Regions from separate parts of the Xenorhabdus sp. PB62.4 genome, predicted to be linked through region 2. Evidence: predicted binding sites of a transcription regulator. Region 2 holds the regulator's gene; each other region holds the start of a gene.
What was found. Region 2 encodes sigma-54, which starts transcription at its own class of promoters, with help from an activator protein. Its sites were predicted from a motif close to GTTGGCACANNTTTCGCTNT; they were not measured.
Positions count from the first base shown of each region.

Region 1: glnA (glutamate--ammonia ligase) is a predicted target of sigma-54. The motif match lies at 3,946-3,965, and genes of this name have one in related genera.
Region 3: Xenpb_RS03105 (amino acid ABC transporter substrate-binding protein) is a predicted target of sigma-54. The motif match lies at 2,319-2,338, and genes of this name have one in related genera.

Region 1 is NZ_NKHR01000009.1:13,797-21,833, reverse strand. It holds gene glnG (nitrogen regulation protein NR(I)) at 1-1,220, opposite strand, end outside; gene glnL (nitrogen regulation protein NR(II)) at 1,245-2,294, opposite strand; gene glnA (glutamate--ammonia ligase) at 2,453-3,862, opposite strand; gene Xenpb_RS09760 (RCC1 domain-containing protein) at 4,218-6,026, opposite strand; gene Xenpb_RS09755 (inverse autotransporter beta domain-containing protein) at 6,823-8,037, shown strand, end outside.
Region 2 is NZ_NKHR01000005.1:129,809-137,845, forward strand. It holds gene kdsC (3-deoxy-manno-octulosonate-8-phosphatase KdsC) at 1-117, shown strand, start outside; gene lptC (LPS export ABC transporter periplasmic protein LptC) at 136-729, shown strand; gene lptA (lipopolysaccharide ABC transporter substrate-binding protein LptA) at 710-1,279, shown strand; gene lptB (LPS export ABC transporter ATP-binding protein) at 1,286-2,011, shown strand; gene rpoN (RNA polymerase factor sigma-54) at 2,086-3,531, shown strand; gene hpf (ribosome hibernation promoting factor) at 3,555-3,842, shown strand; gene ptsN (PTS IIA-like nitrogen regulatory protein PtsN) at 4,020-4,487, shown strand; gene rapZ (RNase adapter RapZ) at 4,527-5,378, shown strand; gene npr (PTS phosphocarrier protein NPr) at 5,400-5,672, shown strand; gene Xenpb_RS06780 (MFS transporter) at 6,465-7,679, shown strand; gene Xenpb_RS06785 (hypothetical protein) at 7,712-8,037, shown strand, end outside.
Region 3 is NZ_NKHR01000002.1:295,818-303,854, forward strand. It holds gene corC (CNNM family magnesium/cobalt transport protein CorC) at 1-588, shown strand, start outside; gene lnt (apolipoprotein N-acyltransferase) at 599-2,128, shown strand; gene Xenpb_RS03105 (amino acid ABC transporter substrate-binding protein) at 2,568-3,461, shown strand; gene Xenpb_RS03110 (amino acid ABC transporter permease) at 3,582-4,322, shown strand; gene gltK (glutamate/aspartate ABC transporter permease GltK) at 4,327-5,001, shown strand; gene Xenpb_RS03120 (amino acid ABC transporter ATP-binding protein) at 5,001-5,726, shown strand; gene leuS (leucine--tRNA ligase) at 5,939-8,037, shown strand, end outside.

The sequences.
Region 1 (8,037 bases), on a different contig from region 2:
TCAGGTGCGGCGGAGTGAGAAACAGGCGTATTTCCTGTTTGTTCTGTAGCTTGGTTCCCAATCAGATCAGCAGGCAAATCCTGTACCAACACTTCCTTACTGGCAGCCATGACGGTCAGCCAGCGGCAGACGTTTTCCAACTGACGCACATTTCCTGACCACGGCAGGCGCATCAAAGCAAGCTCAGTATTAGGATGCAGTACTTTAGCTTCAACACCCAGTTCTATTGCGGTTTGTTGCAGGAAATGGTGGGCCAGGCGAGGAATATCTTCTACTCTGTCCCGCAAGGGTGGCAACTGAACACGGATAACATTCAGTCGATGATAGAGATCTTCCCGAAACTTACCTTCCGCAACACGTTGTTCAAGATTCTGGTGAGTCGCCGCAATAATACGGACATCAACCTTCACGGGCGCATAACCGCCGACCCGATAGAATTGCCCCTCAGCCAAAACGCGCAATAAACGGGTTTGGATATCCAGTGGCATATCACCGATTTCATCCAAAAACAGCGAGCCGCCATTAGCTTGTTCAAAACGCCCGTGACGCACTTGATTAGCGCCTGTAAAAGCGCCTTTTTCATGACCAAACAGTTCAGATTCAATCAAATCTTTCGGGATCGCCGCCATATTTAGGGCAATAAACGGTGCAGAAGCGCGTGGGCTGTGGCGGTGCAGGGCATGGGCAACCAGCTCTTTTCCTGTGCCGGACTCCCCATTGATTAATACACTGATGGAAGAGCGGGAAAGCCGGCCGATAATCCGGTATACCTCCTGCATAGAGGGCGCTTCTCCGATTATATCTGAAACGGATGCCGCCACTTGCGGGTTGGCGGAGGATTGATGTTGTTCGCGATAGTGATTCAGCGCCCGCTCAACCAGCGCAACGGTTTCATCAATATCGAAGGGTTTTGGCAGATAATCGAATGCACCATGTTGATAGGCACTGACGGCGGCATCCAGATCAGAATGGGCGGTCATGATGATGACCGGAAGCTGTGGATGGCTCTGTTTTATCTGACTAAGCAGACTTAGCCCGTCGAGACCGGGCATGCGGATATCTGACAGAAGTACTTCAGGACAGTCCTGTGAGAGTGCAGCCAGCACAGTATCGGCATTTTCAAAACTGGTGCACGCCATCCCCGCGCCACTCAGCGCCCGTTCCAGTACCCAGCGGATAGAGCTATCGTCATCAACAACCCAGACTTTTCCTCGTTGCATTGTTACCCTCTGCTTCTTGAGCGGTTATTTCTTGATAGGCAGGTAAATGGAAAATTCCGTATGCCCCGGCCAACTGGTGAATTCGATTTTGCCAGCATGTTGGTCGATAAGATTACGGGCAATGGACAGCCCAAGTCCAGTGCCACCTTTATGCCCGCTGACCATAGGGTAAAACAGCGTATCCTGAATATTGGGCGAAACGCCAGGTCCGTCATCTTTAATATCAATTCTGGCAGCCAGACGGTAACGCTCACCCTGCAAGGTAATCTGGAATGCGGTTCGCGTTCTCAGTGTGATAGTACCCCCTTTGTCCCCCAGTGCCTGTAGCGCATTGCGGGTGATATTCAGTAACACCTGCTCAATTTGGTCAGGATAGTGAGCCAGTTCTGGCAGACTGGGATCATAATCTTTGATCAGCGTGACATTGGAGGGCATTTCCAGCGCAACCAATTGATAAACGCGCTCGACGACATGATGGATACTCTGACTGGTTTGAGCACCCGGATGCTGTGGCCCCAATAAGCGATCAACAAGGCCGCGTAGCCTGTCGGCTTGTTCAATAATCACTTGGGTATATTCCCGCAAGGCAGGATCGGGTAACGCCTTGGCAAGTAATTGTGCTGCTCCCCGCAGTCCTCCAAGGGGATTTTTTATTTCATGTGCCAGCCCCCGAACCAATTCCCGCGCAGCCGCCTGCTGTGCTTGTTGAATCTGCTCTTGACTTAAACGGCGTTGACTATCCATAGGCGCCAGTTCCAGCAGGATAAACTGTTCGGAAATTGGTTGGGCACTGAGCGACATCACATGAGAGTGATTGTTGATCACCAGAATGACTTCGTTATCGGTAAAACCATGTCCGTTGATCAAACTGGCACGCATCAATTCTGTATCCAGAGAAATATAGCTAAACAGAATGGGAAGCGGCGTACCAAATAATTTACGTGTACTTTGTGCCAAAAGCTGCATAGCGGAATGATTGGCATAGTGGATAATCAAATCATTATCCAGCACCAATACGCTGTTTATCAGTGAGTCGAGAATTTGTTCTGCTTTGGGTAAATCAGCCATTGTCATTCAATCTCTGCACGTTTTTGGTGCATTGTAGCTTATTTCAGCATAACTCAATGAGTTCCTCTGATCAGTATGTAAAAGGGCCCATCCTAAGACGGGCCAAAAGTTTCACGGCAACAAAAAAGGAACAACAGCCATGCCATCAAGCACGCTATAAAGCATTACACGCTGTAATACAGTTCAAACTCCAGAGGATGTGGAGTCATGCGAACGCGTTCAATTTCACCATTCAATAAGTTGATATAAGCATCAATTGAATCATCAGTGAAAACACCGGCGCGTGTCAGGAATTCGCGGTCTGCATCCAGAGCAGCCAGAGCTTCTTCCAGAGAAGAGGCCACCGTTGGGATCTCCTGCGCTTCTTCTGCTGGCAGGTCATACAAGTTCTTATCCATCGCATCACCCGGATGAATTTTGTTGATGATACCGTCCAGACCTGCCATCAACAGGGCAGAGAAGGCCAGATAAGGGTTAGCCGCAGGATCAGGGAAACGCACTTCAATACGGCGGGCTTTAGTACTGGACACAACCGGAATACGGATAGAAGCAGAACGGTTGCGGGCAGAATAAGCCAGCATGACCGGGGCTTCAAAACCGGGCACCAGACGCTTGTACGAGTTGGTTGTCGGGTTGGTAAAGGCATTCAATGCGCGGGCATGTTTGATGATACCGCCGATATAGTACAGGGCCATCTCGGACAAACCACCGTATTTGTCACCAGCAAACAGATTGGTGCCATTTTTGGACAGCGACATATGGCAGTGCATACCAGAGCCGTTATCTCCCACCAGCGGTTTTGGCATAAATGTTGCGGTCTTGCCAAATTTATGGGCCACATTATGTACCACATACTTATAAATCTGAGTCTCATCCGCTTTTTTGGTCATCGTATTAAAGCGGGTGGCAACTTCGTTTTGTCCGGCCGTCGCAACTTCATGGTGGTGAGCTTCAACCACCAGCCCCATTTTTTCCATTGTCAGACACATAGCTGAACGCAGATCTTGGGAAGAATCGACTGGTGGAACAGGGAAATAACCCCCTTTAATGCCGGGACGATGGCCTTTGTTACCGGCTTCATAATGTGTACCGCTGTTCCATGCTGCTTCGGTATCATCAATATGGTAATAAGAACCAGAGATGGAACTACCAAAACGGATATCATCGAACAGGAAAAATTCGGGTTCTGGCCCAAATAACACCGTATCTGCAATATCGCTTGCACGTAAGAAATCTTCCGCGCGTTTTGCAATAGAGCGAGGGTCGCGGTCATAACCTTGCATGGTGCCGGGTTCCAGAATATCGCAGCGCAGAATGAGGGTGGCATCATTAAAGAATGGGTCAAGCATTGCCGTACTTGGATCCGGCATTAACACCATGTCGGATTCATTGATGCCTTTCCAGCCACCAATAGATGAACCATCAAACATTTTGCCATCTTCAAAGAAATCCTCATCAACTTGGTGGGCAGGAATGGTGATGTGTTGTTCTTTACCTTTAGTATCAGTAAAACGTAAGTCAATAAACTTCACCTGATGTTCTTCAATCATGGACAAAACATGTTCAACGGACATACTAAGCTCTCCTGGTTTACGTCGGCTGGATAAAACGATGCAAGGAATGCAGTCTTATCTTGCAATTTCTATTGCAAAAAAAGAATGCGAAAAGCGTGCCAACTTTTCAAAAGTGCTTAATATCAATGAATAAATTTTTTGGTGGTGAAATGTGAACAGATAAACAGCACTTTTTAGATATGATTGCACTAAATTAGGGATAAGCAAGCATGAGAGTGCACTATAATGGTGAATATGAGATGTTGAGTCAGGCGCAACCTGATTTTTCTGTTTTTAAACATCTTGATTGCGCCTGTTATTTCAGAATGAAGCGATTATTATCGTATCCACCTTGTGTTATTAGGCTTATGTTTTATTAGGCGTAATAACTAATATTCCCATTAAGAAGACCTTGTACAGAATCACTATTTCCGCCGCCGATATTCTCTCCCCAAGTAACAACTCTATTATCTGATGTTAGAGCCGCAAACGCTTTCCCTGTGGCGTAGATAGCCCTTACATTATACAGTTGGGAACTGACTGAATAATCAATAGCACCGCCATAATTAGGGTCACCCCAAACGGTGACTGTGCCATCCTGATGCAATGCGGCATAGGCTTGAGATGTACATGTGACCTGAACGACATTATTTTTACTTCGTAGTTCTGGAGGCACTATTCTGTGATCTTTACCGAATGCGTCAACGCTACCATCGTTATACCTTAAAATGAGCGTTTGCCTATTGCCTGACATATCTGCGACACCAGTACTAATAATCCCTGAAGAATCAAGATAGATTTGCTCCGAATTATCCAGACAAGCAGCTCCTGTTCCAAAGCCGGACCAATCAATGGAATAGACCGCTTGTATAACATTATTAGCGACTAATGGGCCCCTGTTTCCTGCCGGCATTCTTGCGGGAACAAGTGGAGGCGGCCAAAATTCCGCACTGCCATTTTGGCCGATAAAAATCGCACCGTTATTTGCGGGGACAATGGCACGGGGATGTACGTAATTACTGCCCTGTGAATTAAGGGGCCAGTAGGGTTGCCCTCCGGCATAACTGCTAACCCACCAGGTAGCTTCCGCAGTGTCAGTATTAAAACCAAAGACACCGGTGTCATTTCCGAAAAGAAGAACACTATCGGTAGCTCCCAGATAGTTTGTTACCCCTACTCCTTCATTAAATCCTGAGACAGCGTAATACCCGTTAGATCTCAGAGCGATAAGGCATGTGCTCCCTATACCGACATCAACGTAATCATTACCGGAAGGTACGGATAAACCTATATCGTTTGGTACTCCCCAAAATGACAGGCTGCCATCCTCACCCAGAGCCACATAACCGATCCCGGAGGCTGCAACTTTCTTCACATTGCTGGCGACAAGACCCAGATTACGAGAATTCATATTCCCCCAGGTTACCAACCCTTTGTTATCGAGCAATGCAGCAAAACTAGAGGAGAAATATTCCGGAAGACCGAAAGGTAGTGCTTCATTTCTAGGGGAAGTGGGTTGGGTGGAATAAAGGCTATCGGATATACCCCCATTACCGAAAATGTTGAGAGGGTTTAGTGTGACCTTATGGGTTCCTAAAGATGCGATTAGTGGTAAATGGGGAGCGACATCATAGAAATGGTGTGAAGGTATTTTCTGCCAGGATGTGTCGGTTTTTGTTTTACCGACATATGCCCAGTATACCTCCGCTGGCTTATTGTCCTTATCCCAGGCGGTCAGGCGTTGTGGCCCATAGAGGGCATTAGCCGTGCTGTAAAGGGTAGAGCGGGCACCTATGACAAAAAAGGGAACGTCGGTTGATGGTTTTACGGGGGGTTGTGTTGATGTGCCGTCGATAACTTTTACGGAGTAACTGTTCGAGTAAGCCGTGTTGTCAGAAGAATCGTCAACGGTATAAGTGACGTCATAATCCTGTGATGGAACTATGTTTTCAGGAAAATCAATTTCGAAATTTTTATCAGGAATACTGTTTACTGGTAAGCTAGAAGTAATGGAATTGCTACCGTGAGTAAAATAAACAGTAATCGTATCTCCTATTTCGAAATCAGATGGTGGGACTATTGGTATAATGACTTTGATATCCTGCCCTTGTAATGTAGATTTATCTAAAACCCCATTATTGGATTGAGGTAAAATAGGGGCTGCAAGCTTAGGAATTGCGCTCATGATAATTCAATCCTTATGTTATTAATAATTATAAATAAAAATCCTGAAATGAGAGACTTCAATATAAATAAAAAAATATCGGCCGACTAATGAAAATAAGCTATCACTTTTTTTTAGATGCTTTTATTTTTGTTGTTAATCATGTCACGAGTGGAAAATGTAAAAATATGATTGTTAATCAGGTGGTTACAATGAATAATAAAATAAGCAGTGATGCGATGCCTATTTGGATTTTAATCACCTAATTTATACAGCTTTATTGATTCATTTGGGTATTAGTAATAATGACAATATGCTTATGATATTATTCATGATTAAGTGAAATTTACACATAATTATTAAACATTTTACTTGTTAAGTAAATTTATCATGGTTGTTATAATCTTCTGTTTTTATTGTAATAATATGAGAGAGCGCTTGCTGAATTAAGTGGTGAAATTATGCGATAATTTTCATCTATCAACTGATAGATATTATTAATTACTAAAAGTTAATTTTTATGTGCTATATAAGAAAGGGGGATTATTCCGGTGTGAAGCAAGTAAAATAAATCGTCTCTAGCTAAAATATTCTGAGGTGTTTATATATGTATCCATATATAATTAACATTATTCGTTTTTTTGTTCCTCTATATGCCTTATTATTACCATCTTTGCTCATAAACGCCTTTGCAGATGTTAATACAGTAACTGGGGTAACATACAAGCAAGAAACTGAACAAAAAAATAGTATGGATCTTCGAGCTAATGAATCAAGTAAATATTTACTTGATTCAAATATCAATAGAGATGATAGCTTGAAGAAAGGTAATGATATCCCAGATGCCATTACCCGCAATATCCAAACGACAGGTAACATTCTATCATCGTCTCCTTCAGAATTAGCAGAACAGGCGAAATCCTATGCCTTGGGTAAATTTAATAACACCGTATCTTCCGAAGCTCAAAAATGGCTATCACAGTTTGGTAGCGCCAGAATTAACTTTGGATTGGATAAAAAAGGAAGTCTGGAAAATAACTCTCTCGATCTATTAATACCGCTTTATGACAACAAAACAGACTGGTTGTTTTTCTCTCAGTTAGGTTATCGTCACAAAGATAGCCGCAATACAATTAATGCAGGGTTAGGGGGACGTTATTTTTATCAGAACTGGATGTATGGACTAAACACTTTTTACGATCATGACATTACCGGAAAAAATCAGCGTTTGGGGTTGGGAGGAGAAATTTGGAGTGATTACATTAAACTCTCCGCTAATACTTACTATCGCCTGAGTGACTGGCAGAAATCGCGGAATGTCAAAGACCACTATGAACGCCCTGCTAATGGTTATGATATTAACGGAGAGTTTTTCCTTCCCACTTACCCTAATCTGGGGGCTAAACTGTCTTATGAACAATATTTTGGTGATAACGTTGCTTTATTCAACCGTGATACTAAACAGAAAAACCCTGTTCTTGCGAAAGTTGGCTTGAATTATACCCCGATCCCACTTGTAACAATGGGAGTGGATTATAAACAAGGGGAAAGTGGTCATACAGAAACGCAATTTTTAGCAAATTTGAACTATAAACTGGGCGTCCCTCTTGATGTGCAATTATCACCAGAAAATGTAGCTTCAATGCGCACATTGGCGGGAAGCCGTTATGATTTGGTAGAAAGAAATAATAATATTGTTCTTGATCATCAGAAAATGTCAGACTCACAACTGTCCTTACCTGAAACACTCATCGGATATAGCCAGGAATATAAAAATATTACGGCAACGTTATCTTCTAATCCCGCTGTCAAACATATTCATTGGGATGTAAGCGAAGGATTTAAAGAAAATGGTGGGCTGATTCCCACTAAAGCCGGGGAATCTATTCAGATCACACTCCCTAGGTATTCCTCTAATCAAAACAACAATTATCAAATTTCTGCCATTGCTGAATTGGAAAATAACCGAAAATTAGCGCCGGTTCAGATGAATGTGATCGTCCGGCCCTTTATGGTGAAAAAGCGGGAAGAA
Region 2 (8,037 bases):
CCGAAGGCAGATTACGTGACCCGGATTGCGGGTGGTCGTGGTGCAGTCAGGGAACTTTGTGATTTGGTGCTCTTCGCTCAAAATAAGCTGGAAGGCGCCAAAGGATTATCCATATAAACTAAAATTGAAAAAAGAATGAGCAAAATTCAATCCTGGCTGATTGCAATACTGATATTGATCGCGCTTGCGTTGATTGGCTGGAATTTATCTAATGTAAATGATGATACATCATCCGCCATTGTGGATGACGGTCATCCCACTTATCAAACCCAAAAAGCCATTACTTTCGTCTACGATCCAGAAGGAAAGTTGGTTTACAAACTGGTCTCCGACGATGTTAAAAACTATGCGGAAACGAAACTGACTTGGTTTACCAAGCCCGTATTGACAACATTTGATCCGAATAGCATCCCTGGAACCCCAATCCCTACATGGACAGTACGTTCCAACCAAGCCAAACTAACCAATGATAAAATGCTCTACCTGTATGGGGATGTCCAAGTGGATAGCCTGTCCGATGCGTCACAACTGCAACGGATCACAACAGACAATGCGACCGTCAATCTCACAACCCAAGATGTCGCATCTGATGACCAAGCCACCCTTATTGGCATTGATATAAAGTCTGTTGGCATGAAAATGCGCGGCAATCTGCGAAACAAAACTGCTGAATTGATTGAAAAGGTGACCACTCGTTATGAGATTCCACATGAACAACCTAATCCGTAATACCGTTATTGCCAGTACGCTTTTTGCAGCGAGCCTGCCTGTACTGGCCTTGAAAGATGATACGAAAAAGCCTATTACCATTGACTCAGCGAGACAGTCGCTGGATTTAACGGGTAACGTTGCCACATTTACGGACAGCGTTGTTGTCAAACAAGGCTCGATCGATATTCATGCAGATAAAGTCGTTGTCACCCGTCCAGAAGGGGATTCGAATAAGACGGTCATTGAAGCCTTCGGCAACCCAGCGACTTTCTACCAATTGCAGGATGACGGTAAGCCCATCAAGGGGCATGCCTCAAAGATGCGCTATGAGATGGACAATGAGCTGGTTACCCTGACAGGTAATGCCTATCTTGAACAACTGGACAGTAATATCAAGGGCGATAAAATCACCTATCTGGTACCAACACAACAAATGGAAGCCTTTAGTGATAAAGGTAAACGTGTTACCACCGTCCTGTTACCTGCTCAGCTACAGGAAAAAGGCCCGGGTGCTGATGTTCAAAAAACTGATGTTCAAAAAACTGAACTTCAAAAAAAGAGTAAATAACGGCATATGGCAATACTAAACGCAGAAAATCTGGCTAAGGCCTATAAAGGCCGTAAGGTCGTTGAAAACGTCAGCCTAAAAGTGAATTCAGGGGAAATTGTTGGCTTACTTGGCCCCAATGGCGCAGGTAAAACCACCACTTTCTACATGGTAGTCGGCATTGTTCCACGTGATACCGGCACCATTACGATTGATGAAGAAGACATCAGCCTGATGCCGTTACATGAACGCGCCCGTCGTGGGATAGGCTATTTACCGCAAGAGCCCTCTATTTTTCGTCGTCTGAGCGTATTAGACAATTTGATGGCTGTCCTTGAGATCCGCAAAGACTTAAACCAAGAACAACGAAAAGCGCGCGCAAAAGAGTTGATGGAAGAATTTCACATCGCTCATCTGAGTGATAACCTTGGGCAATCACTTTCTGGTGGCGAACGTCGCCGTGTAGAAATTGCCCGAGCGCTGGCCGCCAATCCCAAATTCATCCTATTGGATGAGCCTTTCGCGGGTGTTGACCCAATTTCCGTACTGGATATTAAAAAGATCATTCAACACCTGCGGGATTGCGGTCTGGGTGTCCTGATTACCGATCATAATGTCCGTGAAACACTGGATGTTTGCGAGCGGGCTTATATCGTTAGTCAAGGCAACTTGATTGCCCACGGAACACCTGATGAAATCCTGAGTAACGAACAGGTCAAACGCGTCTATCTGGGTGAAGGCTTCCGCCTTTAATCCTCATTCTTCTGTCAGTCAGACGCAATGCAGGGAATCATTCAAGCTAGATTTAAGGAGAAAGTAGTAACGCTATGAAGCAAAGTTTGCAACTCAGGCTCAGTCAACAATTGGCGATGACGCCCCAGCTCCAGCAAGCTATCCGTTTGTTGCAACTTTCTACGCTTGAACTTCAGCAAGAGATCCAGCAAGCGTTGGAAACCAACCCGCTGCTTGAACAAGATGATCTGCATCAGGAAGTGGATAGCCAAGAGCTTCCTGACGCTGATTTTGAAACAGCAGCGATGGATACCCGCGAAGCACTTGAACAGAAAAATATGCCTGAAGAGCTGCCATTGGATACCAGTTGGGATGAGATTTACTCCGCTGGCACGCCTTCAGGGACCAGCAGTGACTACAATGCGGATGATTTTCCCATGTATCAGGGAGAAACCACCCAGACACTGCAAGATTATCTGATGTGGCAGGCAGATTTGACGCCGTTTACCGAAACGGATTCCGCCATTGCCACTTCGATTATTGATGCGATTGATGATACTGGTTACCTGACCGTCCCAACTGACGAAATTCTTACCGGCATGGGTGATGATGAACTCACTCTGGAAGAGGTTGAAACCGTTCTCAAGCGCATACAGCATTTTGATCCCATTGGCGTTGCTGCCCGTGATTTACGTGAATGCCTGCTTATCCAACTTTCAATGCTGCCGTCAGAGACGCCTCACTTAAACGACGCCAAACTTGTTGTCAGCAACTACCTTGAATTGCTTGGCAACCGGGATTTCCGTAATTTATTACGTCAGAGCAAATTAAAAGAGAGCACCCTAAAAGAGGCAATTGATATCATTCAATCTCTGGAGCCGAAACCGGGACTGGCAGTCAACACCGGTGAATCCGAGTATGTTATTCCTGATGTATTGGTGCAGAAAGAAAATGAAAGCTGGCAAGTCAGGCTAAATACCGATAGCATCCCCCGTCTGCGCATCAACCAACATTACGCAGCACTGGGGCAACGGGCCCACAATGAGCGTGATAGCCTATTCATTCGCAATAACTTGCAAGAGGCCAAGTGGCTGATAAAAAGCCTCGAAAGTCGCAATGAGACATTATTGAAAGTCGCAAGCAGTATTGTCGAACGGCAACAAGACTTTTTTGAATATGGTGAGGAACACATGAAACCGCTGGTACTGGCTGATATCGCCTACCAGGTTGACATGCATGAATCCACCATTTCCCGTGTGACGACACAGAAATATCTGTATAGCCCACGAGGAATTTTTGAACTTAAATATTTTTTCTCCAGTCACGTCAACACCGATAGCGGGGGCGAAGCTTCTTCTACCGCAATACGTGCTCTGGTGAAAAAACTGGTCGCGGCAGAAAACCCGGCCAAGCCTCTGAGTGACAGTAAATTAACCAGTATACTGGCTGAACAAGGCATTCAAGTGGCGCGGCGAACTGTCGCAAAATATAGAGAGTCGTTATCCATCCCGCCTTCAAACCAACGCAAAAAGCTGGTTTGAACAACACAGAGAAGGAAAACACTATGCAACTCAATGTTACAGGCCACAATATTGAAATCACAGATGCACTGCGCAACATTGTAAACACCAAATGCGGCAAGCTGGATCAATATTTCGATAAGATTAACCTCATTCAGGTCACCCTCCGAGTGGAAAAGGTGCAGAAGATTGCCGAAGCCACAGTACATGTTAATGGAGGTGAGTTGCATGCAACCTCAGAGCATGAAGACATGTATGCGGCAATTGATGCACTGGCAGATAAGCTAGCGCGTCAATTGACCAAACACAAAAGTAAATTGAGACAACATTAACAGCTTTCAGGCAACGGGGCCGTCATACAATTATTGCTGTTCTATCTATATACCCAATGGATTCCAAGATGCAGCCAACAAAGCGGCAACTTGAAAGACGACGGGTATAAACAGTGCATCAATACCGGATGCCCCAATTAGGTATCCGGTATAACAAGGCCCTAAGTGAATAAAGAAATGAACAACGAAACAGATTTACCACTAAGCTCAGTGCTTTCGCCCGAATGCACACGTAACAACGTACCGTGTTCGAGTAAAAAGCGTGCCTTAGAAATTATCAGTGAGCTGGCATCAAAACAGCTTGGATTACCAGAATATGCTGTATTCGAAGCCATTCTTTCCCGCGAGAAAGTGGGAACAACTGGCATTGGCAATGGGATTGCAATTCCCCATGGCAAATTGGACAAAGAATGCTCTAAAAATGCCGTTGGCGTATTTTTGCATCTGGAACAACCCATCACCTTTGATGCCATAGATAATCAACCTGTTGACCTATTGTTCGCTTTATTGGTGCCATCGGATCAGTGTCAAACTCATTTACACTCACTATCATTGATTGCAAAGCGCCTTGCAGATAAAACACTCTGCCGTCGTCTGCGCTCAGCACAGAGTGACGAAGAGCTATACAAAATCATTACTGAATAAACAGCGATTACAATTATAAACATATAGGGGAGTCGCCTCATGGTGCTGATGATAGTCAGCGGTCGTTCAGGTTCCGGAAAGTCCGTTGCCCTGCGTGCGTTGGAAGATATGGGCTTCTATTGTGTGGATAACCTACCGGTCGTGTTGCTGCCAGAACTGGCAAACACGCTGGCTGAACGCGATATTTCAGCAGCGGTTAGCATTGATGTCAGAAACATGCCGGAATCACCAGAAGTCTTCGAAGAAGCTCTCACGCAATTACCGGACAGTTTTTCACCACAATTGCTGTTTCTTGATGCGGATCGCAATACTCTGATCCGTCGCTACAGTGACACGCGTCGTTTACATCCGCTATCAAGCAAAAATCTGTCACTGGAAAGTGCAATTGACCAAGAAAGTGATCTGCTGGAACCTCTGCGCTCTCGTGCCGATTTGATCATCGATACCTCTGAAATGTCTGTCCATGAACTGGCAGAAATGCTCAGGACACGTTTACTGGGTAAACGGGAACGTGAACTTACCATGGTATTTGAATCTTTTGGTTTCAAACATGGCATCCCGATCGACGCAGACTATGTTTTCGATGTGCGTTTCCTGCCAAACCCTCACTGGGATCCCAAACTGCGCCCAATGACTGGTTTGGATCGTCCTGTTGCAGCATTTTTGGATCGCCATACAGAAGTGCATAACTTCATTTACCAGACCCGCAGTTATCTTGAACTTTGGCTGCCAATGTTGGAAACCAATAACCGCAGCTACCTGACTGTTGCCATTGGCTGTACAGGCGGTAAACACCGTTCTGTCTATGTTGCTGAACAACTGGCAGATTACTTCCGTTCTCGTGGTAAAAACGTGCAATCACGTCACCGCACACTGGAAAAACGTAAATAGTGCAACCAATGTAAGTAAAGCATGACAGTCAAACAACGGCTTGAGATTAAAAATCGGCTTGGTATACATGCCAGACCTGCGATGAAACTGTATGACCTTGTGCAGCAATTTCAATCGCAGGTGATCCTGCGCAACAGCAATAACTTACAAGCCGAAGCTGATAGCGTGATTGCCATGCTTATGCTGGATTCCGAACAAGGCAGCTATATTGAAGTTGAAGCAATCGGGCCTGATGAACAGCAGGCGCTGGCAGCTATTGTTGAACTCTTTAATTCTGGTTTTGACGAAGAATAGCATCCTCTCCCTAAGCACATTGGCTCGAAAGGCTTGTTATCCCTTCTCTCCGTCTCAAAAACTTCATGGTTTAGTCGGTTGGGGCAGCTATTCTGTCGCCACTCCTTATTGGAGAGAGCATAAAATCTATGGTCACTCCATTTTTACAACACTGATTTTGAGCTTGATGCTTTACAGCATGAATATTTACTTATTATCCATTGCTTAAGTTTGATTTTTTTATGAATAAAATCAGCTTAAAAAAATCCCAAAAAGGTAATATTTTAAGAGGAATAATAAGTATCATATCAACAATTTTTGATTATAACTCTATATGAATGAAATTGAGGTATTCATACTCCACCCTAGAATCTTACCCTGATTATTTGATAAGGTGTTAGTTATCGGCCTTAATGCACTAAGAAAGAAATAAATATTCATGCTCTTTCCCTGACTGGATATATAATATATTTTATAGTGAGCTGTAATGTTTATTTATATTTTAACAGTGGTTATTTTTATATTTAAATAATCAAATATTAATTAATTTTTAATAATTATATACATTAAACAATCAGACAACAAGATAACATATTTTTTCTAAAACGAATAACATTACTTGTATTCCCAATATGACTTGTATACATTGTACTCACCTTGCAAGGGAACAACATATCAATAATCTTACAATCTCTGACTGGAGAGGTATATTATGGATTATCAACCATTAGGTGTTTAATTGATTATATCCGGGTAGGTGTAAAATAAATTTATACCTGCCCAATCATCCATTTGGATAATGGAAGTTCGAAAATGATAAAATATATTGGCATAGGTGCCAATGAATTTGACACATATCTGGATTATGCAATATTTAACATTATCGCTATTTATTTATTACATTCCGATCCTTTACAGTTAGGGATTCTTGGGGCATGTTTTTCTTTGCCTTTCCTCTTTTCTAGTTATTTATTCGGGAAACTTTTTGACAGATATGAAATTCGACGGTTCAGAATATTATTGTTTTCAGCTAATGCGTGCGTAATACCATTCATCGGGTTAGGAGGTAGTATTCTCGTACTTTATGCCACGGCTTTCATTAAAACTCTGGTCAGGAGCGGGATTAATATCTCAAATACAAAATTGAATAAGGATGATGAAGAAACTAGTCGGTTTTATGAAATCTATGGATATTTAATCAGCATCAGTAGGATCATTATTCCACTTATTGTCATCGGGGCATATGGTCTTTGGGGGATATGGTTTGTCGTCGGGCTCTCTGTTATCTTAAATCTGGTAGCATCGTTGAGCACATTTCTTGACCATACACAGTATCACCACTCAGAAATTTCTCAGGTTACTGAACCGTCAGAATCATATTCATTTTTAAAAATAATGTTGAAGAAGCAGGAATTGGGTATTCTTGTTACCGCATATACGATTTCGAATCTGGCCTTTTATCTCAGTAATGATATGTTGGGAATTTTCTTTAAAGTAATAGGACAGGATGAAAACAGTATTGGTATTATCATTTCCTTAATGGGACTGGGTAGTTTTGCAGGAACTAAGCTGGCTTCATTTCTGATAAAAAGAATAATAGCAAAATCAGTTTTACTTTATTCCATTCTTACCAATGCGACAGCGTTTACTTGCTTTGGTTTTTTACCTTCAAACACCACCTCTGTTTTAGCTTTTTATTCAGCCATAGTAATAGTAGGGATATCATCGGGAATTACTTTTTTTGCCGTACGTTATGGTGTCAGAAACACGGTGGGTTACGAAAATGTAGGGAAAACAACAGGCATAATTCAGATGTTGTCTGCTTTGGTAGCAATAATTATGCCGATTATTGGAGGTGTTATTGCTAATTATTATGGTATAGATACAACTTTTCGTATAACCAGTATTATTTTCTGTATTACATTAATTTACTTCATCTTATTCGTTAAAAAAATAAAAGGAAGCATATATATGTATAACTCACATAAGCTCAGCGAAATTAATTTACCGGATTCACAATCGGCATGATAATTTCATAAGTAAAATCATGAGGGATAAAAATGTTTAACGGAATGTTAGTCGTCAAAAATGCAATATCTGAACGAGAAATAGATATTCTGTATCGCTACTTAGCAATCTCTGCCAATTGCGGGCTTCTGAAAGGTAATACGGATTCTGTGGAAGCGCATATGTACTATGCACTTCCCTATTTTGAAGCCATGTTAAGTTATTATTGTGATTTTGTATCGAAGACAGTCGGAGAACCTGTTTATCCCAGTTACTCTTTTCTTTGGAATTATAAAAAAAATTACCAACTTCCTCATCATAAAGATAGAAATTCAGTTGATTACATTATCTCTCTTGGTATTCATAAAGCTGAGGAAAG
Region 3 (8,037 bases), on a different contig from region 2:
GCCCATTCACGCTTTCCTGTCATCAGTGAAGACAAGGATCACATTGAAGGCATATTAATGGCGAAAGATTTACTGCCATTCATGCGTTCGAATACAGAGCCTTTCAGCATTGATAAAGTGCTTCGTCAAGCTGTTGTTGTACCGGAAAGTAAACGTGTTGACCGTCTGCTGAAAGAATTCCGTTCTCAACGTTATCATATGGCGATTGTGATCGATGAATTTGGCGGTGTTTCTGGTCTGGTCACAATTGAAGATATTCTTGAACTGATTGTTGGTGAAATAGAAGACGAATACGATGATGATGAAGATAACGATATTCGTGCGTTAAGCCGACACTCCTATTCAGTTCGGGCATTGACTCAAATTGAAGATTTTAACGAGGTTTTCGGTACCAATTTCAGCGATGAAGAGGTTGATACCATTGGCGGGCTAGTTATGCAGGCATTCGGGCATCTGCCTTCCCGTGGAGAATCTATTGTCATTAGTGGCTATCTTTTCAAAGTAGCAATGTCTGATAGCCGTAAGATCATTCAGGTTCATGTAAAAATACCGGATGATGCTGAAGTTCCTAGCCTTGATAAACAATAATAGGATCTGGATGAACAAAGCCTCATTAATGAACTGCCAGCGGCTACGTGCTGTGCTGGCACTTCTTTTCGGAGCCAGTGGAACACTGGCTTTTTCACCTTTTGATTTCTGGCCTGCTGCTCTCATTTCTCTTTTCGGCCTGCAAATTCTCACCTTAAACAGAACCAGCCGTCAGGCTTTCTTTATTGGTTTATGTTGGGGATTTGGCTTATTTGGCAGCGGTGCAAATTGGGTTTATGTCAGTATTGCCGATTTTGGAGGCATGCCAACCGCCATCAATATTTTTTTGGTACTCCTGCTATCAGCCTATCTTGCCCTTTATCCTGCATTATTTGCCGGCTTACTGAACCGGTTTTTTCCAACTTCCGGTGGCATCAGGCTGGTTATTGCCAGCCCTGCGCTTTGGCAATTAACAGAATTCTTACGTGGCTGGGTATTAACCGGGTTTCCTTGGTTACAATTCGGCTACAGTCAAATTGATGGCCCAATGAAAGCCGTTGCGCCTATTCTGGGTGTGGAAGGCATTACCTTCCTGCTTATGATGATTAGCGGGTTACTGGTTTTTGCTACTGTTCATAAAAAGCTATCATCGGCCATCATTGCCATTATCTTGCTGCTACTGCCATGGCCAATGAGACATTATCAGTGGTATACCCTGCAACCTGAAAAAGCCACTAATATCGCATTGGTTCAAGGCAATATTCCCCAAGCTATAAAGTGGGATCCTGCTGCTCTTGGGAAAACGTTGGATATTTATCTGGATAATAGCCGCCCTTTCATTGGCAAGGCGCCTATCATCATTTGGCCTGAATCTGCTATCCCAGATACTGAGTACAACCAAAGGGATTTTCTGACCGAACTGGATACCTCACTGAGGGAACACAATACCAGCTTAATTACCGGTATTGTTGATGCCCGACCCACGCTGGAAGGTTATAAATTTTACAACAGCATTATCGTATTGGGTGATAAAACACCTTACCAATACCCAGCTCCTACTCGTTACGACAAACATCACCTTGTACCATTTGGTGAATTTGTCCCGTTGGAATCAGTATTGCGCCCATTGGCCCCCTTCTTCAATTTGCCAATGTCTTCTTTTAGCCGTGGTGATTACACTCAGCCACAGCTTTCCGTTGCAGGGCACAATATTACTGCTGCTATCTGCTATGAAATTATTTTGGGTGAACAGGTACGTGATAACTTCAAGCCTGACACAGAATTTTTGCTCACCGTTTCTAATGATGCCTGGTTTGGGCGTTCCATTGGCCCGTGGCAACACTTCCAGATGGCTCGGATGCGCGCCCTTGAACTGGCTCGCCCTCTGTTAAGAGGAACAAATAATGGTGTTACAGCAGTGATCAGCCCAAATGGCTCAATTCAAGCTGAAATCCCACAATTTACCCGGCAGGTATTAGAGGCCAAAGTTACACCCGCAACAGGAGTAACGCCTTATTTTCGCTTCGGAAATTGGCCGATATGGGGAATCAGTGCACTGTTTTTCATTTTTGCTTTTATGAAAAAACGTAATTTCTCATAAATGATAAGATGTTATTAATTAAGAATCAGGGCATAAAATATGCCCTGATTTTATAATTTTTATCTCACTCCACAGACAACTTCAGTAACCCCTCTTAACCCTCGCTTTTATCACCGATGTAACGCAAATTTACAACATATATAACCAGCTTTATAACACATAAACAGAATATTGCGCCAAATAGTTCAAAGTGTGAACAGTATTCGATATTATTCACTTTCTAACCACGCATAAATGAAATTGTTTATTTATAGTGCGAGGCAGGTCGCGAAATGAAAACATTGTAGTTTCAAAAAAGTAACATTATGAATTATTTTTTTACAGCATATAAACAAAACAATTCGGAAAATCGTTTCTACAAACAATTTTATTCATCTAGGTAAAAACAGAATCATCTGTAAGAAAGTGTAATTTCACGAAAAATAGCCAGATATAGGAGCTGTATATGCGTAAGTTGATGTTAACTATGATGTTACTTAGCGCGGTTGGGGCTGCTCATGCTGAGGAATTGACTGGTACACTGAAAAAAATCAAAGATAATGGTATTATCGTGGTTGGACACAGAGAATCTTCTGTCCCATTCTCTTACTACGATAATCAGCAAAACGTCGTTGGTTATTCTCAAGATTATTCCAATTTGATCGTCGATGCTGTTAAGAAAAAACTGGATATGCCTAACCTACAGGTCAAGCTGATCCCGATTACCTCCCAGAACCGCATTCCCCTGTTACAAAACGGAACATTCGATTTTGAATGTGGGTCTACAACTAACAATTATGAGCGACAGAAGCAAGCAGCATTCTCCAACACTATCTTTGCCGTCGGTACTCGCCTGTTGACTAAAAAAGATTCTGGCATCAAAGGGTTTGATGATCTGGCAGGAAAAAATGTTGTCGTGACTTCTGGCACAACCTCTGAAATTTTGTTGAATAAACTCAATGATGAGAAGCAAATGAAAATGCGCATCATCAGTGCCAAAGACCATGGCGATTCATTCCGCACTCTGGAATCAGGCCGTGCCGTTGCTTTTATGATGGACGATGCTTTGCTCGCGGGCGAACGTGCAAAAGCGAAGAAACCGGATCAATGGATCATTGTTGGCAAGGCGCAATCAGAAGAAGCCTATGGCTGTATGCTGCGCAAAGATGATCCTCAATTCAAGAAATTGATTGATGACGTCATTGTTAAAGTACAGACCTCCGGTGAGGCAGAAAAAATGTTTGATCGCTGGTTCAAAGAGCCAATTCCACCCAAAAACCTGAACATGAACTTCTCCATGTCAGATGAAATGAGAGCTTTGTTTAAGTCACCAAACGATAAGGTGTTGAACTAATTAAGGAACTAAAAAATCCTGATTTTATTGGCACGACGGGTCTGAGGTAGTCGTTCCCTACCTCATTTTTTTAGATCGTTTTTAAGTATTACTGCCAACCCCATTTCAGGGAGAACGGTTATGTCTGTTGATTGGAATTGGGGCATCTTTTTACAAGCTGCCCCTTTTGGTAATACCACCTATTTGGGGTGGCTAATTTCCGGGTTTCAAGTCACCATCGCACTTTCCATCTGCGCTTGGCTTATTGCACTTGTTGTCGGGTCTTTGTTTGGTATTCTCCGAACTGTCCCGAATAAATTTCTTTCCGGGCTTGGCGCGTGTTACGTTGAACTGTTTCGCAATGTACCCCTTATTGTCCAGTTTTTTACGTGGTATTTGGTAGTGCCAGAATTCCTGCCCAAAAGCGTAAGCGATTGGTTCAAAATGGAACTGGATCCTAATATTCAATTTTTTATTTCTTCTGTCATTTGCTTGGGATTATTCACTGCCGCCCGTGTATGTGAACAGGTTCGTGCCGCAATTGAGTCACTCCCCAGAGGGCAAAAAGCCGCAGGGTTGGCAATGGGATTAACCCTGCCACAAACCTATCGTTATGTTCTGCTGCCAAACGCCTATCGGGTGATCATTCCTCCAATGACTTCAGAAATGCTCAATCTGGTGAAGAACTCAGCCATTGCTTCTACTATCGGGCTGGTTGATATGGCTGCACAAGCCGGGAAATTGCTGGATTACTCAGCACACGCCTATGAATCATTTACAGCGATCACTTTGGCTTATGTGGCTATCAATCTCGTGATTATGCTTGCCATGACCATACTTGAGAAAAAAGTACGTTTGCCAGGCAATATGGGAGGAAGGTAAATAAATGTATCAGTTCGATTGGAGTTCAATTATTCCTAGCCTGCCCTTTCTCCTGAATGGATTGATGATAACGGCCAAAATCACCGTAGTAGCCATTATCATTGGAATTGTCTGGGGAACCATTTTGGCAATGATGCGTCTCTCATCCATTAAGATATTGAATTGGTTTGCCACTCTTTATGTTAATCTCTTTCGCTCAGTTCCGCTGGTGATGGTATTACTCTGGTTCTATCTGATTGTGCCTAACTTATTACAAAATGTTCTAGGTATATCACCAAAAACCGATATCCGTTTAATTTCCGCAATGGTAGCTTTCTCGCTATTTGAGGCCGCTTACTATTCCGAAATCATTCGGGCAGGTATTCAGAGTATTTCCCGTGGGCAATCCTCTGCTGCGCTGGCACTGGGTATGACCCACATGCAAAGCATGCGTCTGATCATCCTGCCGCAAGCATTCCGGGCAATGATTCCACTATTGCTAACGCAAGGCATTGTATTATTCCAAGATACGTCTCTGGTATATGTTCTGAGTCTGGCTGATTTTTTCCGTACAGCAGCGAATATTGGTGAGCGCGACGGCACTCAGATTGAAATGGTTCTGTTTGCCGGCTTTGTTTATTTTGTGATTAGTTTTGCCGCTTCTATGCTGGTTAACTATTTGAAGAAAAGGACTGTTTGATGATTTCCCTGAAAAATGTATCCAAGTGGTATGGCCAATTTCAGGTTCTTACTGACTGCTCGACTGAAGTCAAAAAAGGCGAAGTAGTCGTGGTCTGTGGGCCTTCTGGTTCCGGTAAATCCACGCTGATAAAAACGGTCAATGGCCTTGAACCAGTCCAGCAGGGTGAAATTCTGGTAAATGAAACAAAAGTCAATGATAAGAGCACCAATCTGGCACAGTTACGTTCCAAAGTGGGAATGGTATTCCAACATTTTGAGCTGTTTCCACATCTCTCTATCATTGAAAACCTGACACTGGCCCAAGTTAAGGTACTAAAACGCGATAAGAAAGCGGCGACTGAAAAAGCATTAAAATTACTGGAACGAGTTGGATTAGCCAGTCATGCTAATAAATTCCCCGCACAACTTTCTGGTGGTCAGCAACAGCGGGTTGCCATCGCCCGTGCCCTCTGCATGGACCCTATTGCGATGCTGTTTGATGAGCCAACTTCTGCACTCGATCCCGAAATGATAAATGAGGTGCTGGATGTCATGGTTGAATTGGCAAAAGAGGGCATGACTATGATGGTGGTAACCCATGAGATGGGATTTGCCAAAAAAGTAGCGCACCGCGTTATTTTCATGGATGAGGGCAAAATTGTCGAAGACAGTAAGAAAGAAGATTTCTTTGCCAACCCGAAATCGGAGCGTGCCCGCGATTTTCTGGCAAAAATTTTACACTGATTTTTCTTTGCCGGCGGATGGCAACACTATCCGCTGGCCTTAAATTCCATCAAAAATAAGTAATTTTCCACATTCCACCTTTAACAAGAGTTGTTGCGCCTATCCCTTATCAGCTATGCTATGGCGTCTTAGATTTCATAAACAACTATGTTTCATAACAACAAGCACGCTAACGGCGTAGCTTTATTACTCACCATAGGATTATCGGTGCCATGCAAGAACAATATCGTCCAGAAGACATAGAACAACAAGTCCAGCTTCATTGGCAAGAGAAGCAAACGTTCAAAGTGACAGAAGACAACAGCAAAGAAAAATACTATTGCCTGTCTATGCTACCTTACCCTTCTGGTCGACTACACATGGGCCATGTCCGTAACTACACCATTGGTGATGTTATTTCCCGCTATCAACGCATGCTAGGTAAAAATGTGTTGCAACCAATCGGTTGGGATGCTTTCGGCCTGCCGGCTGAAGGGGCTGCGGTTAAAAATAACACCTCCCCTGCTCCATGGACTTATTCCAACATCGAATACATGAAAAGCCAGTTGAAAACACTGGGTTTTGGTTATGACTGGGATCGTGAAGTAACAACCTGTGTACCAGAATACTATCGCTGGGAACAGTGGTTCTTTACTAAGTTGTACGAAAAAGGTTTGGTATACAAAAAAACCTCCGCTGTTAACTGGTGTCCACATGACCTGACCGTTCTGGCTAATGAGCAAGTTATTGATGGCTGCTGCTGGCGTTGTGATACCCAAGTAGAACGCAAAGAGATCCCACAATGGTTCATTAAGATCACTGATTATGCGGAAGAGTTGCTGAACGATCTGGATAAATTGGAAGATTGGCCTGAACAGGTCAAGACTATGCAGCGTAACTGGATTGGTCGTTCTGAAGGTGTCGAAATCACTTTTAATGTTGCTGATAGCCAAGAAAAACTCACCGTTTATACTACTCGCCCAGATACTTTCATGGGTGCAACCTATGTTGCTGTCGCAGCAGGTCATCCTCTGGCAAAACAAGCGGCGGAAAATAATCCGGCACTGACAGAATTCATCAACGAATGCCGTAATACCAAAGTTGCCGAAGCAGATATGGCAACCATGGAGAAAAAAGGCATGCCAACAGGCATGTTCGTTGTTCATCCATTGACCAATGAAAAAATAGCTATTTGGATCGCTAACTTTGTCCTGATGGAATACGGCACTGGCGCTGTTATGGCAGTTCCTGCTCATGATCAACGTGATTGGGAGTTTGCTACTAAGTACAACCTGCCAATGAAAGTCGTTATTCTGGATAACGACGGCAACGAACCCAATATTCAGGACGCAGCCGCTACAGACAAAAATGCACTGGTCAATTCCGGTGAATTCAGCGGGCTGAATAATGAAGCAGGTTTCAATGCCATTGCAGACAAACTGGTTGCAATGGGCGCCGGCCAGCGTAAGGTCAATTACCGCCTGCGCGACTGGGGTGTTTCCCGCCAGCGTTACTGGGGTGCTCCAATTCCAATGGCAACACTGGAAGATGGAACCGTTGTTCCTGTTCCTGAAGATCAGTTGCCAGTGATCCTGCCGGAAGATGTTGTGATGGATGGCATCACCAGCCCACTCAAGGCTGATCCAGAATGGGCAAAAACGACCATCAACGGTCAATCTGCTCTGCTTGAGACGGATACCTTTGATACCTTCATGGAATCTTCATGGTATTACGCACGTTATACCTGCCCGGATCATGACAAAGGCATGTTAGACCCGGCTGCGGCCAACTACTGGTTGCCAGTGGATCAATACATCGGTGGTATTGAACACGCTATCATGCACCTGATGTACTTCCGCTTCTTCCACAAGTTGATGCGCGATGCTGGCCTGGTTAATTCTGATGAGCCCGCCAAACGCCTGCTGTGCCAAGGCATGGTTCTGGCCGATGCTTTCTATTACACCGGCGGCAGTGGCGAAAAAGTCTGGGTATCTCCGGCTGACGCTATTGTTGAGCGCGATGAGAAAGGGCGCATTATTAAAGCAACGGATAAAGACGGCCATGAACTGGTTTATACCGGCATGAGCAAAATGTCGAAATCCAAGAACAACGGTATCGATCCACAAACTATGGTCGATAAATACGGTGCTGATACTGTCCGCCTGTTCATGATGTTCGCTGCACCACCAGAACTGACTCTGGAATGGCAGGAATCTGGTGTAGAAGGCGCTAACCGCTTCCTTAAACGTGTTTGGCGTCTGGTTTATGAACACAGTAATAAAGGGGCAACCCAGCCGCTGGATATCAGTAGCTTGACTGCGGAGCAAAAAGA